One region of the Paenibacillus sp. PK3_47 genome, then DNA from elsewhere that is predicted to be linked to it. Evidence: a T-box and tRNA genes for the amino acid it is inferred to sense, from the RefSeq annotation. Region 1 holds a T-box; the other holds one or more tRNA genes.

Evidence for each region. The T-box of region 1 lies ahead of tyrS (tyrosine--tRNA ligase). A T-box ahead of a tRNA ligase gene usually reads a tRNA of that ligase, here a tRNA-Tyr.
Region 2: it has a tRNA-Tyr gene. The T-box ahead of tyrS (tyrosine--tRNA ligase) is inferred to sense a tRNA for this amino acid. The anticodon was not compared.

What each region holds. Positions count from the first base shown of each region.
Region 1 covers NZ_CP026029.1:4,644,421-4,650,974, forward strand. Annotated here, with positions in the region: gene C2I18_RS20280 (SGNH/GDSL hydrolase family protein) at 1-973, shown strand, start outside; gene C2I18_RS20285 (CBS domain-containing protein) at 1,122-1,577, opposite strand; gene C2I18_RS20290 (MarR family winged helix-turn-helix transcriptional regulator) at 1,740-2,171, shown strand; T-box leader at 2,323-2,547, shown strand; gene tyrS (tyrosine--tRNA ligase) at 2,663-3,922, shown strand; one part of gene C2I18_RS29850 (IS3 family transposase) at 4,058-4,691, shown strand; one part of gene C2I18_RS29850 (IS3 family transposase) at 4,691-5,616, shown strand; gene C2I18_RS20310 (hypothetical protein) at 6,114-6,554, opposite strand, start outside.
Region 2 covers NZ_CP026029.1:1,792,743-1,799,296, forward strand. Annotated here, with positions in the region: gene C2I18_RS08040 (aldo/keto reductase) at 1-588, shown strand, start outside; tRNA gene C2I18_RS08045 (tRNA-Leu) at 1,294-1,372, opposite strand; tRNA gene C2I18_RS08050 (tRNA-Cys) at 1,400-1,473, opposite strand; tRNA gene C2I18_RS08055 (tRNA-Gly) at 1,479-1,553, opposite strand; tRNA gene C2I18_RS08060 (tRNA-Gln) at 1,563-1,637, opposite strand; tRNA gene C2I18_RS08065 (tRNA-His) at 1,663-1,735, opposite strand; tRNA gene C2I18_RS08070 (tRNA-His) at 1,781-1,856, opposite strand; tRNA gene C2I18_RS08075 (tRNA-Trp) at 1,882-1,955, opposite strand; tRNA gene C2I18_RS08080 (tRNA-Tyr) at 1,961-2,046, opposite strand; tRNA gene C2I18_RS08085 (tRNA-Thr) at 2,052-2,127, opposite strand; tRNA gene C2I18_RS08090 (tRNA-Phe) at 2,148-2,223, opposite strand; tRNA gene C2I18_RS08095 (tRNA-Asp) at 2,249-2,326, opposite strand; tRNA gene C2I18_RS08100 (tRNA-Met) at 2,354-2,427, opposite strand; tRNA gene C2I18_RS08105 (tRNA-Val) at 2,459-2,534, opposite strand; tRNA gene C2I18_RS08110 (tRNA-Glu) at 2,719-2,793, opposite strand; tRNA gene C2I18_RS08115 (tRNA-Ser) at 2,824-2,913, opposite strand; tRNA gene C2I18_RS08120 (tRNA-Asn) at 2,917-2,992, opposite strand; rRNA gene C2I18_RS08125 (23S ribosomal RNA) at 3,054-5,980, opposite strand; rRNA gene C2I18_RS08130 (16S ribosomal RNA) at 6,349-6,554, opposite strand, start outside.

The DNA of each region.
Region 1 (6,554 bases):
GGATGAATGGTTCCACGGCGCCGTTTCGCTGGAGCACAGGAAAGAGGGGATCAAGCCCTGGCGTATTCCGTTTGCGGATTATGATCTGTTTCCTCCCGGGGGGATCGGGGGCAAGGCGGAGATTTGCTCGGGGGTACGGTTAGGATTTTTTACTGATTCTGCGGAACTGTTCATTTCATTCGCACCGCTGGCGGAAGCTGCGGTTATGGACTCTATGGTGGACGGAGTGCTGTTCCAGAGCCTCAGACTGCCTGCGGGAGAGACAAGGGCTGATTTCAGGGAACTTCCCGCTGGCGTTAAAGAGCTGGAGATCTATCTGCCGCAAAATACCGGAGTCACTGTAACGGGACTGTTGGTAAATGCTGAAGCGTTTTGTGATCCCTTGCCGGATGCCCGTCCGAAATGGGTCACCTATGGCAGCTCTATCACCCAGTGCGTGGCGGCCGCAAGTCCGTCCCGCACATGGCCGGCCATTGCAGCCGCAGCCTGCGGGTTCAATCTGACCAATCTCGGCTTTTCCGGAAACTGCCATATGGAGCCGATGATCGGGCGGATGATCCGCGGCCTGTCTGCAGACTTCATCTCCATCTGTGCGGGCGTGAATATCTACGGCGCAGCCACGGTAAGCCCGAGAATGTTCAGTCCGCTCCTGATCGGCCTGCTGGAGACTATCCGGGAGGGACACCCGCAGACGCCGCTGCTCGTGATTTCACCAATCTATGGCACAATCCGCGAAACAGAGGAGAATCCCCTTGGCTTTACGCTGCCGCTTATGCGGAGCGGAATCCGTGAGACTGTGGAGCTGCTGCGCAGGAGGGGAGACCGCCATTTATATTATGTAGATGGACTGGACTGGCTGGGGCAGGAGGATGAGGCTCTGCTGACAGACGGACTTCACCCGGGGGCCGAAGGCTATGAGGTAATGGGACGCAGGTTCCCGGAACTGCTTCAGGCTGCAGCCGCTCCATTATAAGAACGAATAGCCATTATCAATTTAAAAAAGGTGCTCCGTCAGCTTGGGAATGAGCTGCAGCCTCGAATAGGGCTGCAGCTCAAAGCCTGCTGTTGAAGCACTTTTTTGCATGTACAGATTAACCTGATATTAGGAGCCGGCAGCCTGGCTACAGCAGAGCCTTAAAAGAGTGGCGGATCACGTCACCCCGGCTGATAATGCCCACCAGTACACGGTTCCGCTCCACGGGGACCTTTTTGATCTGCTTTTTGCCGAGAATGGCAGCGATGCGTTCAATATCTTCATCCCAGGGTACCGTAACCACTTTTCTTTTGGCGATATTCATTACGTTGAGGTTCAGGAGCTTGCGGGTTCTGTCCTCGAACTCATCTTCGTCGCCTTTGATCACATTAACCTGAAAAAAAGAATCGACGATGATATCATCATGTCTGCCGATATAACGCATGATATCCCCGTCACTTAAGTAAGCAACAATCTCGTTCCGGTCATTGATCACAGGCATGCCGCTGATCCGGTGCTCGATGCATTTTTCGATAAAGGTCTGCACGGTGTCATATTCCTTAACCTTATATACCTGTCTGATCATAATCTCGTGAGCTTTCATAAGTTTCCCCCAATAGAAGTTCGCTGGCTTTCCCCTTAACAACTTGTATAATGAAAGTATATGCTTGTATTATACAATTGGATATAATGATGTCAATGCCCATGCGCACAGCGGCAAGTAATATCCGGCATCCCCCGGATTGAGAGAGAGGTAACGAACATCATGAACAAACCCCCGATCGAAATTATAGAATTGGAGATGGCACTGCTCAGCCGCCGCCTGACTTCCATGAGCACCTACAAAAAAATCGGCACACTCGACCATTCCGCCTACCTGCTGCTGAATCAGATTGCTTCGCATGGTTCTGCGGGAGTGAAGGCGCTGTCCGACGAATTTCGTCTCGATATTTCCACCGTCAGCAGACAGGCGGCGGCACTGGAGCAGAAGGGCTATGTCTCCCGGGTTCCCGACCCCAATGACGGCAGGGCCTATACACTGCAAATCTCCAGGCTCGGCCTGGAGACGCTGAACGAGAATGTGAGGCTCCGCAAAGAGCAGCTGGGCAAGGTGCTGGAGGACTGGAGCGGAGAAGAGCGGGAACGTTTCGGGCAGCTGCTGCAGAAGCTCAATGAATCGATTTCTGATAAATTGTGAGCTAACCGTGTTCGTAATTCCAGTGAATACAGCGGACTGCGCCAGTTTCTGGTCGCAAAGATTGGCGGATAGCGCAGGATGATCAGCAGACCTGCATGAACCATTTGACAACAAAATTGGTCTTGGGCTATACTTTCTGTAATCTTATAGTTAGTATACGTTGAAGGAGCGCAGTAGCAGCTTAGTCCCTGTTACAGAAAGCCGGGGGGTGATGGAACCCGGTACATACGAGGGCTGCGAATTACACTTTGGAGTATCTTGGGTAATGCCAAGCGGAGCTAAGCGAACGATAACTCGCTAAGAGTGGTACGGATAGGTCTTTTTATGCTGTCCGTGCAATCCGGGTGGTAACACGGTTAATTCAATCGTCCCTGTGTCTGAATAGACAAGGGGCGATTTTTTGTTGTGTAACCGGCGTTTATCCCTGCTATGGTGCCAATCCTGAGACGTATCTCTAAACCATTCGAAAACTAAAAAAGGGGCTGTACATGTTGAACATTATCGATGAACTGGAGTGGCGCGACGCCATTAACCAGCAGACAGATGCGGAAGGACTGCGGGAATTAACGAATAGTAAGGCGGTTTCGCTGTATTGCGGCGTAGATCCGACCGGGGACAGCATGCATATCGGTCATTTGATTCCTTTTATGATGCTTAGACGCTTCCAATTAGCCGGACACCGTCCGGTGATTCTGATCGGCGGAGCTACCGGAACGATCGGCGATCCAAGCGGACGCCAGAGCGAGCGTTCCCTGCAGACGCTGGAGCAGGTGCAGGAGAATGTTGAAGCGCTGACTGCCCAGATGAAGAAGCTTTTCATTACCGAAGGCGATAACCAGGTACGGCTTGTGAACAACTATGACTGGACGAAGGACATCAATGTTATTGAGTTCCTGCGCGATTTCGGCAAAAACTTCAGCATCAACACGATGCTGGCCAAAGACGTTGTATCCAGCCGGCTGGACAGCGGAATTTCGTTCACCGAGTTCTCCTACCAGATCCTGCAGTCGATCGATTACCTGCATTTGTTCAAGCACGAGGATGTGCAGCTGCAGATCGGCGGTTCCGACCAGTGGGGCAATATTACAAGCGGCCTCGACCTGATCCGTAAAAAAGAAGGCGCTGAAGCCAAAGCCTTCGGCCTCACCATCCCGCTGATGCTTAAAGCAGACGGCACCAAGTTCGGTAAAACTGCAGGCGGCGCGGTATGGCTCGATCCGAAGAAAACCACACCGTACGAGTTCTACCAGTTCTGGGCGAATACCGATGACCGCGACGTGGTGAAATACCTCAAGTACTTCACGTTCCTGAGCAAAGAGGAAATTGAAGCCCTGGAAGAAAAGGTCCGGACTGAGCCGCACAAACGTGAAGCGCAAAAAGCGCTGGCTGAAGAAATGACCCGCTTCGTGCACAGTGAGGAGCTGCTGGAGCAGGCGAAACGCATTACCGCCGCACTGTTCAGCGGGGATATCCGTTCTCTGACTGCCGATGAAATTGAGGAAGGCTTCAAAGAAATGCCAACCTACACGGCAGCTAAAGAATCAAAAAATATCGTGGATTGGCTGGTCGATCTCGGCGTGGAGCCGTCCAAACGCCAGGCGCGTGAAGACATTACCAAAGGTGCAATCTCCATCAACGGCGAGCGTGTCAGTGAGCTGGATGTTGAAATTACTGCCGAGCACGCGATTGGCGGCAAGTTCATCATCATCCGCAAAGGCAAGAAGAACTACAGCCTGGTGAAGCTGGTATAGGCAGCCTGCTGCTGGCCTCTGGCCCATATTGAAACGGATGTAAAAGAAAGGCCATCCCGGCTTAGTTATGATATGCTCCCCATATAGTAGACAGGTGAAATAATAAAAACCTGTTACTGTATGGGGAGCATTTTTATGGAGCGAAAAAACATTGCAGCAGCTGAGAAATTAGCGATTCTTCAGGAAATTAAAGAGGGAGTTATCGGATTAAATGCGGCAGTCGGTAAGTTTGGTGTGTCGAAGAGTTCCATCCAAGAATGGAGACGGCGGTACAAGGCGTACGGCTACCCAGGGTTGGAAACCCGTACCCATAACCGGACCTATTCCGCAGAACTTAAACGAAAGGCCGTGAAGGATGTTCTCGAAGGAGGCTTGTCTCAAACCCAAGTCATTTACAAATATCAAATTGCAAGTCAAACCCAACTCGCGAACTGGATTAAGAAGTATAATGGTCATAGCAAAAGCTTAACCGCAAATTCGGGAGGAACGAAAGCGATGACCAAGGGGCGTTTGACGACATGGCAGGAGCGGATCGACATTGTGCAGTACTGCCTTGCACATCAACTCGATTACACAAAGACGGCAAGTCAATTTAAGGTGTCTTACCCGCAAGTCTACAGTTGGGTGAAGAAGTACCAGAGCGGCGGAGATGACGCTTTAAGGGATGGTAGAGGACGCACCAAGGCGCCGGAAGAGCTAACGGAGGCGGATCGCTACAAGCTTGCCATGAAGAAGCTGGAGTACGAGAATGAGCGGCTCCGTGCGGAGAACGCTTTGTTAAAAAAGTTAGACGAAATCGAAAGGAGGCGACTTTAAGTTCCGTTCGGCAAGAGAACATCTATCTGGCTGTTCAGGCCGTTCAACAAGAGGGATACGGCTCCATTCAGCTACTGTGCGAGCTTGCAGGCATTGCACGGTCAAGTTATTACAAGTGGCTAAGCCGCACACCGAGTCGCCAAGAGAGAGACAATGAGAAGCTAATGCAGGAGATGCTTCTCTTGTATGAACAAGTAGAACGGATCTATGGATACCGCCGACTGGCACTTCATTTACGAAGGCAGATGAACCAACCGATTAATGCGAAACGAGTATACCGTCTCATGAAGCTCCAGGGCATTCAGTCGGTCATTCGCAGAAAGCGAAAGACGTACGCGGGTTCTACCCCTCAGCAGGTTGCAGAGAATTTGCTGAACCGTGAGTTCCATGCTGAAGCGCCGAACCAAAAATGGGTCACAGATGTCACCGAATTCAAATATGGGAGCGGAAAGAAGGCTTATTTGAGCGCTATATTAGACCTGCACGACAAGTCCATTATTTCTTATGTGCTAGGGCATTCTAATAACAACGCACTGGTCTTTGAGACGTTTGAGCTAGCGGTACAAGCTGCCCCCCAAAGTCATCCCCTGCTCCATAGCGACCGCGGGTTTCAGTATACTTCCTTGAAGTTCAAGGAAATGGTAGATAAAGCTGAAATGAAGCAAAGTATGTCCCGTGTAGGCTGCTGTATTGATAATGGACCGATGGAATCTTTCTGGGGGACTCTAAAATGTGAGAAGTACTACCTACATACCTACCGGACTTTTGAAGACCTCCAAAAGGATGTCGAGAACTACATTCACTTTTACAATAATGAACGGTTACAGGCAAAACTAAACGGCCTCAGTCCTATAGAATTCAGGACCAAGGCCGCTTAAAACTCTTTTATTATTTACGCTGTCTACTTGACGGGGTGCAGTTCATTATGAACTGGCGGGATGGCCTTTTTGGTCAGGTCGAGGAGGAAGATGGCGGTTGGTGAACCACGAGAAATGAGCGGGAAAAGTCCCGCTGAATCGGACTGTGGCGGGCAAAAGGGCGGAATGAGCGGGAAAAGTCCCGTTGAATTGGAGTGTGGCGGGCAAAACGGTGGGATGAGCGGGAAAAGTCCCGATGAATTGGAGTGTGGCGGGCAAAACGGAGGAATGAGCGGGAAAAGTCCCGTTGAATCGAACTGTGGCGGGCAAAAGGGTGGGATTAGCGGGAAAAGTCCCGTTGAATTGGAGTGTGGCGGGCCAAAGGGTGGGATTAGCGGGAAAAGTCCCGTTGATTTGGAGTGTGGCGGGCAAAAGGGTGGAATGAGCGGGAAAAGTCCTCTTGATTCTGTCGCATATGGCTGAGCTCACGAATCAAAGGTAGAAGTACCCTTGATTTTTCAAATTCGCGCCAAACGGTCGAAATCAAAGGCACAAAAACCCTTGATTTCCCGTATCCCGGCCAAACGGCCGGAATCAAAGGCAGAAATACCCTTGATTTCGCGAATCTCGGCCAAACGCACGAAATCAAAAGCACAAATACCCTTGATTTCCCGAATCCCGGCCAAACGGCCGGAATCAAAGGCACAAAAACCCTTGATTTCCCGTATCCGGGCCAAACGGCCGGAATCAAAAGCACAAATACCCTTGATTTCCCGAATCCGGGCCAAACGGCCGGAATCAAAGGCACAAAAACCCTTGATTCCCCGTATCCGGGCCAAACGGTCGAAATCAAAGGCACAAAAACCCTTGATTTCCCGAATCCGGGCCAAACGGTCGAAATCAAAGGCACAAATACCCTTGGTTTCGCGAATCCCGGCCAAACGGCCGGAATCAAAGGC
Region 2 (6,554 bases), 2.9 Mb from region 1:
GTAGATGTGCTGCTGCTGCACCGTCCCGATACTCTGATGGAGCCTGAGGAAGTTGCTGAAGCCTTTGAATATCTGGAGCAAAAAGGGATGGTCAAGCACTTCGGTGTCAGCAACCTGAATCCCCTGCAAATCGAACTGCTGAAGAAAAATGTAAAACAGCCCCTTCTTTTCAACCAGCTGCAGCTCAGCATTATGGTTACCGGCATGATTGATGCGGGCTTCAATGTGAATATGACGAACTCTGCTTCAGTTGTCCATGATGGAGGTATCCTGGAATACAGCCGTCTGCATGATATGACGATTCAGCCTTGGTCTCCATTCCAATACGGCTTTTTTGAAGGGGTCTTCCTGGGCAACGATAAATTTCCTGAATTGAACCAAGTAATCAACCGTATGGCTGAGGAAAAAAGTGTCGCTGATACCGCGATTGCCATCGCTTGGCTGCTCAGACATCCTGCACATATGCAGCCTATTGTGGGAACCACCAACACTCAGCGCCTGCTCGACATTGCCAAAGCTTCTGACATTACATTGACCCGTCAGGAATGGTATGAAATTTACCGTGCAGCGGGCAATAAGCTTCCTTAATCATTCTGGTTATATAAACAAGGGTACTCCTGAGGCGTTGATGGCTCATGGAGTACCCTTTTTTTCCACACCTGTAAGTCCTTCAATTTTTTGTCCTCTACCGCCGCTTATTAGAAACTTCATTGACATTTTTCATTCACTTCATTAGTTTATAGCTATCTGAAAATAGATGGGGGTTTGTATATGGGTCTACACCTCAAGGGGTTTATCTTGCCCCTGTTGGTTCTGCTGCCTAATCTTTTTTTATTATTTTTCCCCCCACATAACATTCCGGACAATCAGTCTCCTCCCCCCATAATCTTTACTATATTGGAGCGAACAGGCCAAGTTACCTGCTTTACACTGCCTATCCTTTTCGGTCAAAAGATTTCGCAGCAGCCTGTTAACATTTTAATAGGGTTAATGTTCATCTGTTTAATGATTTATTATCTGTGCTGGATTCGTTTTTTCTGGAGAGGTAGAGAATATGCGATATTGTTTCAACCGTTAGGCTTTATTCCGGTTCCAATGGCGTTATTTCCGGTCTTTTACTTTATGCTCCTGGCCGTATGGCTGAACGCTTTGCTTTTTGCTGTCCCCGCAGCCCTATTCGCAATCGGGCATTTTGCGGTAAGCTGGTACACTTATAGTAGTGTCAGGTAATTTCATTAGGAATAGCAAAGCAGGGTTACCATCCTATTAAGGAAGATAACCCTGCTTCAGTTATACCGGCGAGAGGACTCGAACCTCCACGGTTTCCCACTCGATTTTGAGTCGAGCGCGTCTGCCATTCCGCCACGCCGGCGTATTATATGGATGATACAAAAATCAATGGAGGCGCCACCCAGACTCGAACTGGGGATAAAGCTTTTGCAGAGCTTTGCCTTACCACTTGGCTATGGCGCCATAAATGGAGCGGACGACGGGAATCGAACCCGCGACCCTCGCCTTGGCAAGGCGATGCTCTACCGCTGAGCCACGTCCGCATAAAAAAATGGCTGGGGATATAGGATTTGAACCTATGCATGACGGAGTCAAAGTCCGTTGCCTTACCGCTTGGCTAATCCCCAATATTCTTTTTTTTGATAATAAAGGGGCGGCTGATGGGTCTCGAACCCACGAATGCCGGAACCACAATCCGGTGCGTTAACCCCTTCGCCACAGCCGCCATATTAACTTGTACTGCAATATTCCGAAACCACTTTTAAAGTAATGGGGCGGCCGATGGGTCTCGAACCCACGAATGCCGGAACCACAATCCGGTGCGTTAACCCCTTCGCCACGGCCGCCATATTAAGCTTTAAAATGTTTCATTGGCAGGGGCAGCAGGAATTGAACCCACACCAACGGTTTTGGAGACCGTTGTTCTACCTTTAAACTATGCCCCTAAAGATGGTGGAGGCTGATGGATTCGAACCACCGAACACGTACGTGAGCAGATTTACAGTCTGATGCGTTTGGCCACTTCGCTAAGCCTCCACAGATGGTGCCGGCGAGAGGACTTGAACCCCCAACCTACTGATTACAAGTCAGTTGCTCTACCAATTGAGCTACACCGGCATATTCTTTTGTAAATTACATGGTGGCGCGGGAGGGAATCGAACCCCCGACACAAGGATTTTCAGTCCTTTGCTCTACCGACTGAGCTACCGAGCCATATACATAATGTTAAGCCACTAAATGGCGGAACCGACGGGATTCGAACCCGCGATCTCCTGCGTGACAGGCAGGCATGTTAGGCCAACTACACCACGGTTCCAAGAAGAAAAGATATAAAGTAGTTCAATTGCGGGGGCAGGATTTGAACCTGCGGCCTTCGGGTTATGAGCCCGACGAGCTACCGGGCTGCTCCACCCCGCGTCAGTAAAAAATTTATTCATTTAAGAATTCATGGTGGAGGCTGAGGGGATCGAACCCCCGACCCTCTGCTTGTAAGGCAGATGCTCTCCCAGCTGAGCTAAGCCTCCATATAAAAGCAGCAACTCAATTATCTTACCATATCTCCGTTACAAAAGCAAGTCTTTTTTTAGAAGGAAAATAGTGACCCGTAGGGGATACTCTTCGCTGCGCTACGAGATTGCGATGTAATGCTCACGAAGCTTATGCTCCAACGAACCCTTTGGGATTCTCATCCCTAATTCAAAGAAGAAATGGTGACCCGTAGGGGATTCGAACCCCTGTTACCTCCGTGAAAGGGAGGTGTCTTAACCCCTTGACCAACGGGCCATGCTTGTGTACTTCATAAAGGTATTGCTACGGAGAGAGAGGGATTCGAACCCTCGAGACGCTTGTGGCGCCTACACGATTTCCAATCGTGCTCCTTCGGCCAAACTCGGACACCTCTCCAAATGGCTCCCCGAACAGGACTCGAACCTGTGACAACTCGATTAACAGTCGAGTGCTCTACCAACTGAGCTATCAGGGAAAATTACTACCAGGCTTGATCGCCTGAAAACTGAATCCGAAACGAATTTGTGTGTTAGTTTTTGGATAAGCCCTCGACCGATTAGTATTGGTCAGCTCCATGCATTGCTGCACTTCCACCTCCAACCTATCTACCTCGTCGTCTTCAAGGGGTCTTACTAGTTGGGAAATCTCATCTTGAGGGGGGCTTCACGCTTAGATGCTTTCAGCGCTTATCCCGTCCGTACGTAGCTACCCAGCCATGCTCCTGGCGGAACAACTGGTGCACCAGCGGTACGTCCATCCCGGTCCTCTCGTACTAAGGACAGCTCCTCTCAAATTTCCTGCGCCCACGACAGATAGGGACCGAACTGTCTCACGACGTTCTGAACCCAGCTCGCGTACCGCTTTAATGGGCGAACAGCCCAACCCTTGGGACCTACTTCAGCCCCAGGATGCGATGAGCCGACATCGAGGTGCCAAACCTCCCCGTCGATGTGGACTCTTGGGGGAGATAAGCCTGTTATCCCCAGGGTAGCTTTTATCCGTTGAGCGATGGCCCTTCCATGCGGTACCACCGGATCACTAAGTCCGACTTTCGTCCCTGCTCGACTTGTAGGTCTCGCAGTCAAGCTCCCTTATGCCTTTGCACTCTTCGAATGATTTCCAACCATTCTGAGGGAACCTTTGAACGCCTCCGTTACTCTTTAGGAGGCGACCGCCCCAGTCAAACTGCCCGCCTGACACGGTCCCTGTACCCGCTTAGGGTACCAGGTTAGAACCTAGATACGATCAGGGTGGTATCCCAACGGCGCCTCCACAGAAGCTTGCGCTCCTGCTTCTACGGCTCCCACCTATCCTGTACAGATCGTACCCAAATTCAATATCAAGCTGCAGTAAAGCTCCATGGGGTCTTTCCGTCTTGTCGCGGGTAACCTGCATCTTCACAGGTATTAAAATTTCACCGGATCTCTCGTTGAGACAGCGCCCAAGTCGTTACGCCATTCGTGCGGGTCAGAATTTACCTGACAAGGAATTTCGCTACCTTAGGACCGTTATAGTTACGGCCGCCGTTTACTGGGGCTTCGGTTCATAGCTTCGGGTTACCCCTAACCACTCCCCTTAACCTTCCAGCACCGGGCAGGCGTCAGCCCGTATACTTCGCCTTGCGGCTTCGCACAGACCTGTGTTTTTGCTAAACAGTCGCTTGGGCCTTTTCACTGCGGCCCCCTCGGGCTATTCACCCTACCGAGGCACCCCTTCTCCCGAAGTTACGGGGTCATTTTGCCGAGTTCCTTAACGAGAGTTCTTCCGCGCGCCTTAGAATTCTCTTCTCGCCTACCTGTGTCGGTTTGCGGTACGGGCACCTTCTCCTGGCTAGAGGCTTTTCTTGGCAGTGTGAGATCATGACCTTCGCTACTGTAATTTTCGCTCCCCATCACAGCCCAGCCTTACGGTGTGCGGATTTGCCTGCACACCAGCCTCACTGCTTAGACGGACATCCATCAGTCCGCGTCACTACCCTCCTGCGTCACCCCATCGCTCATAGCGGATTACGGTGGTACAGTAATTTCAAACTGTTGTCCTTCGACTACGCCTGTCGGCCTCGCCTTAGGTCCCGACTTACCCTGAGCGGACGAGCCTTCCTCAGGAAACCTTGGGCTTTCGGCGGATCAGATTCTCACTGATCTTTTCGTTACTCATACCGGCATTCTCACTTGTATGCTGTCCAGCGCTCCTTACGGTACACCTTCAACCCACATACAACGCTCCCCTACCCCTGATGCATACGCATCAAGCCATAGCTTCGGTGGTGTGTTTAGCCCCGTTACATTTTCGGCGCAGAGTCACTCGACCAGTGAGCTATTACGCACTCTTTCAATGGTGGCTGCTTCTAAGCCAACATCCTGGTTGTCTGTGCAACTCCACATCCTTTCCCACTTAACACACACTTGGGGACCTTAGCTGATGGTCTGGGCTGTTTCCCTTTTGACAATGGATCTTAGCACTCACTGTCTGACTCCCGGCAAGAAGTAAATGGCATTCGGAGTTTGACTGAGCTTGGTAACCCTTGCGGGCCCCGCACCCAATCAGTGCTCTACCTCCACCACTCCATTCACCGAGGCTAGCCCTAAAGCTATTTCGGGGAGAACCAGCTATCTCCGAGTTCGATTGGAATTTCTCCGCTACCCCCACCTCATCCCCGCACTTTTCAACGTACGTGGGTTCGGGCCTCCAGTGCGTGTTACCGCACCTTCACCCTGGACAGGGGTAGATCACACGGTTTCGGGTCTACGTCCACATACTTAATCGCCCTATTCAGACTCGCTTTCGCTGCGGCTCCGGCTTCTCACCTTAACCTTGCATGTTAAACGTAACTCGCCGGTTCATTCTACAAAAGGCACGCCATCATCCATATAGAGGACTCTGACTTCTTGTAAGCACACGGTTTCAGGTTCTATTTCACTCCCCTTCCGGGGTGCTTTTCACCTTTCCCTCACGGTACTGATTCACTATCGGTCGCCAGGTAGTATTTAGCCTTAGCAGATGGTCCTGCTGGATTCATACGGGGTTTCACGTGCCCCGCACTACTCGGGATCCGTCTCGGAGGGGTTAAACTTTTGGCTACAGGGCTTTTACCTCTATCGCGGGCCTTTCCAGACCTCTTCGCCTAACCTAACCTTTTGTAACTCCATGTGAGACGTCCCACAACCCCAGGAGGCAAGCCCCCTGGTTTAGGCTGTTCCGCGTTCGCTCGCCGCTACTGACGGAATCACTATTGTTTTCTCTTCCTCAGGGTACTTAGATGTTTCAGTTCCCCTGGTCTGCCTCTGCACACCCTATGTATTCAGATGTGAGTGACTGCGAATTACCACAGCCGGGTTTCCCCATTCGGACACCCCCGGATCAAAGCTTGCTTACAGCTCCCCGAGGCAGTTTCGTTGTTCGCCACGTCCTTCGTCGGCTCCTGGCGCCTAGGCATCCTCCGTGTGCTCTTATTAGCTTAACCAACGCTACGGTGTTTCGCTTGTTCGCTCATCTTGTTTTGAATAGCGCGTCCGGATCACTCCGTACGCTAGAATATTCAAAGCCAAAAGTCGCTTCACAATCGAAAACCTTCGCTTTCAGCATCGCTATTAAATCTTCACTTGTTTACACAAGTTCAGCTTAAAGGAATGTTCTAAAACGCAAATTCGTTTCGGTATCCAGTTTTCAAGGATCAAGTTTCTGTAAGTTCTGGTCGATCACAGCTGTGTCGATAGAAGTTACAGAATTTTGAGAGCTTAAACTCTCAAAACTGAGCAACGAGTGAGTAACTAACCGACCGGTTAGATTTAAGATTTGAATGTCTTCATTGCAGAAGACGATTCTCCATAGAAAGGAGGTGATCCAGCCGCACCTTCCGATACGGCTACCTTGTTACGACTTCACCCCAATCATCTACCCCACCTTCGGCGGCTGGCTCCCTTGCGGGTTACCCCACCGACTTCGGGTGTTGTAAACTCTCGTGGTGTGACGGGCGGTGTGTACAAGACCCGGGAACGTATTCACCGCGGCATGCTGATCCGCGATTACTAGCAATT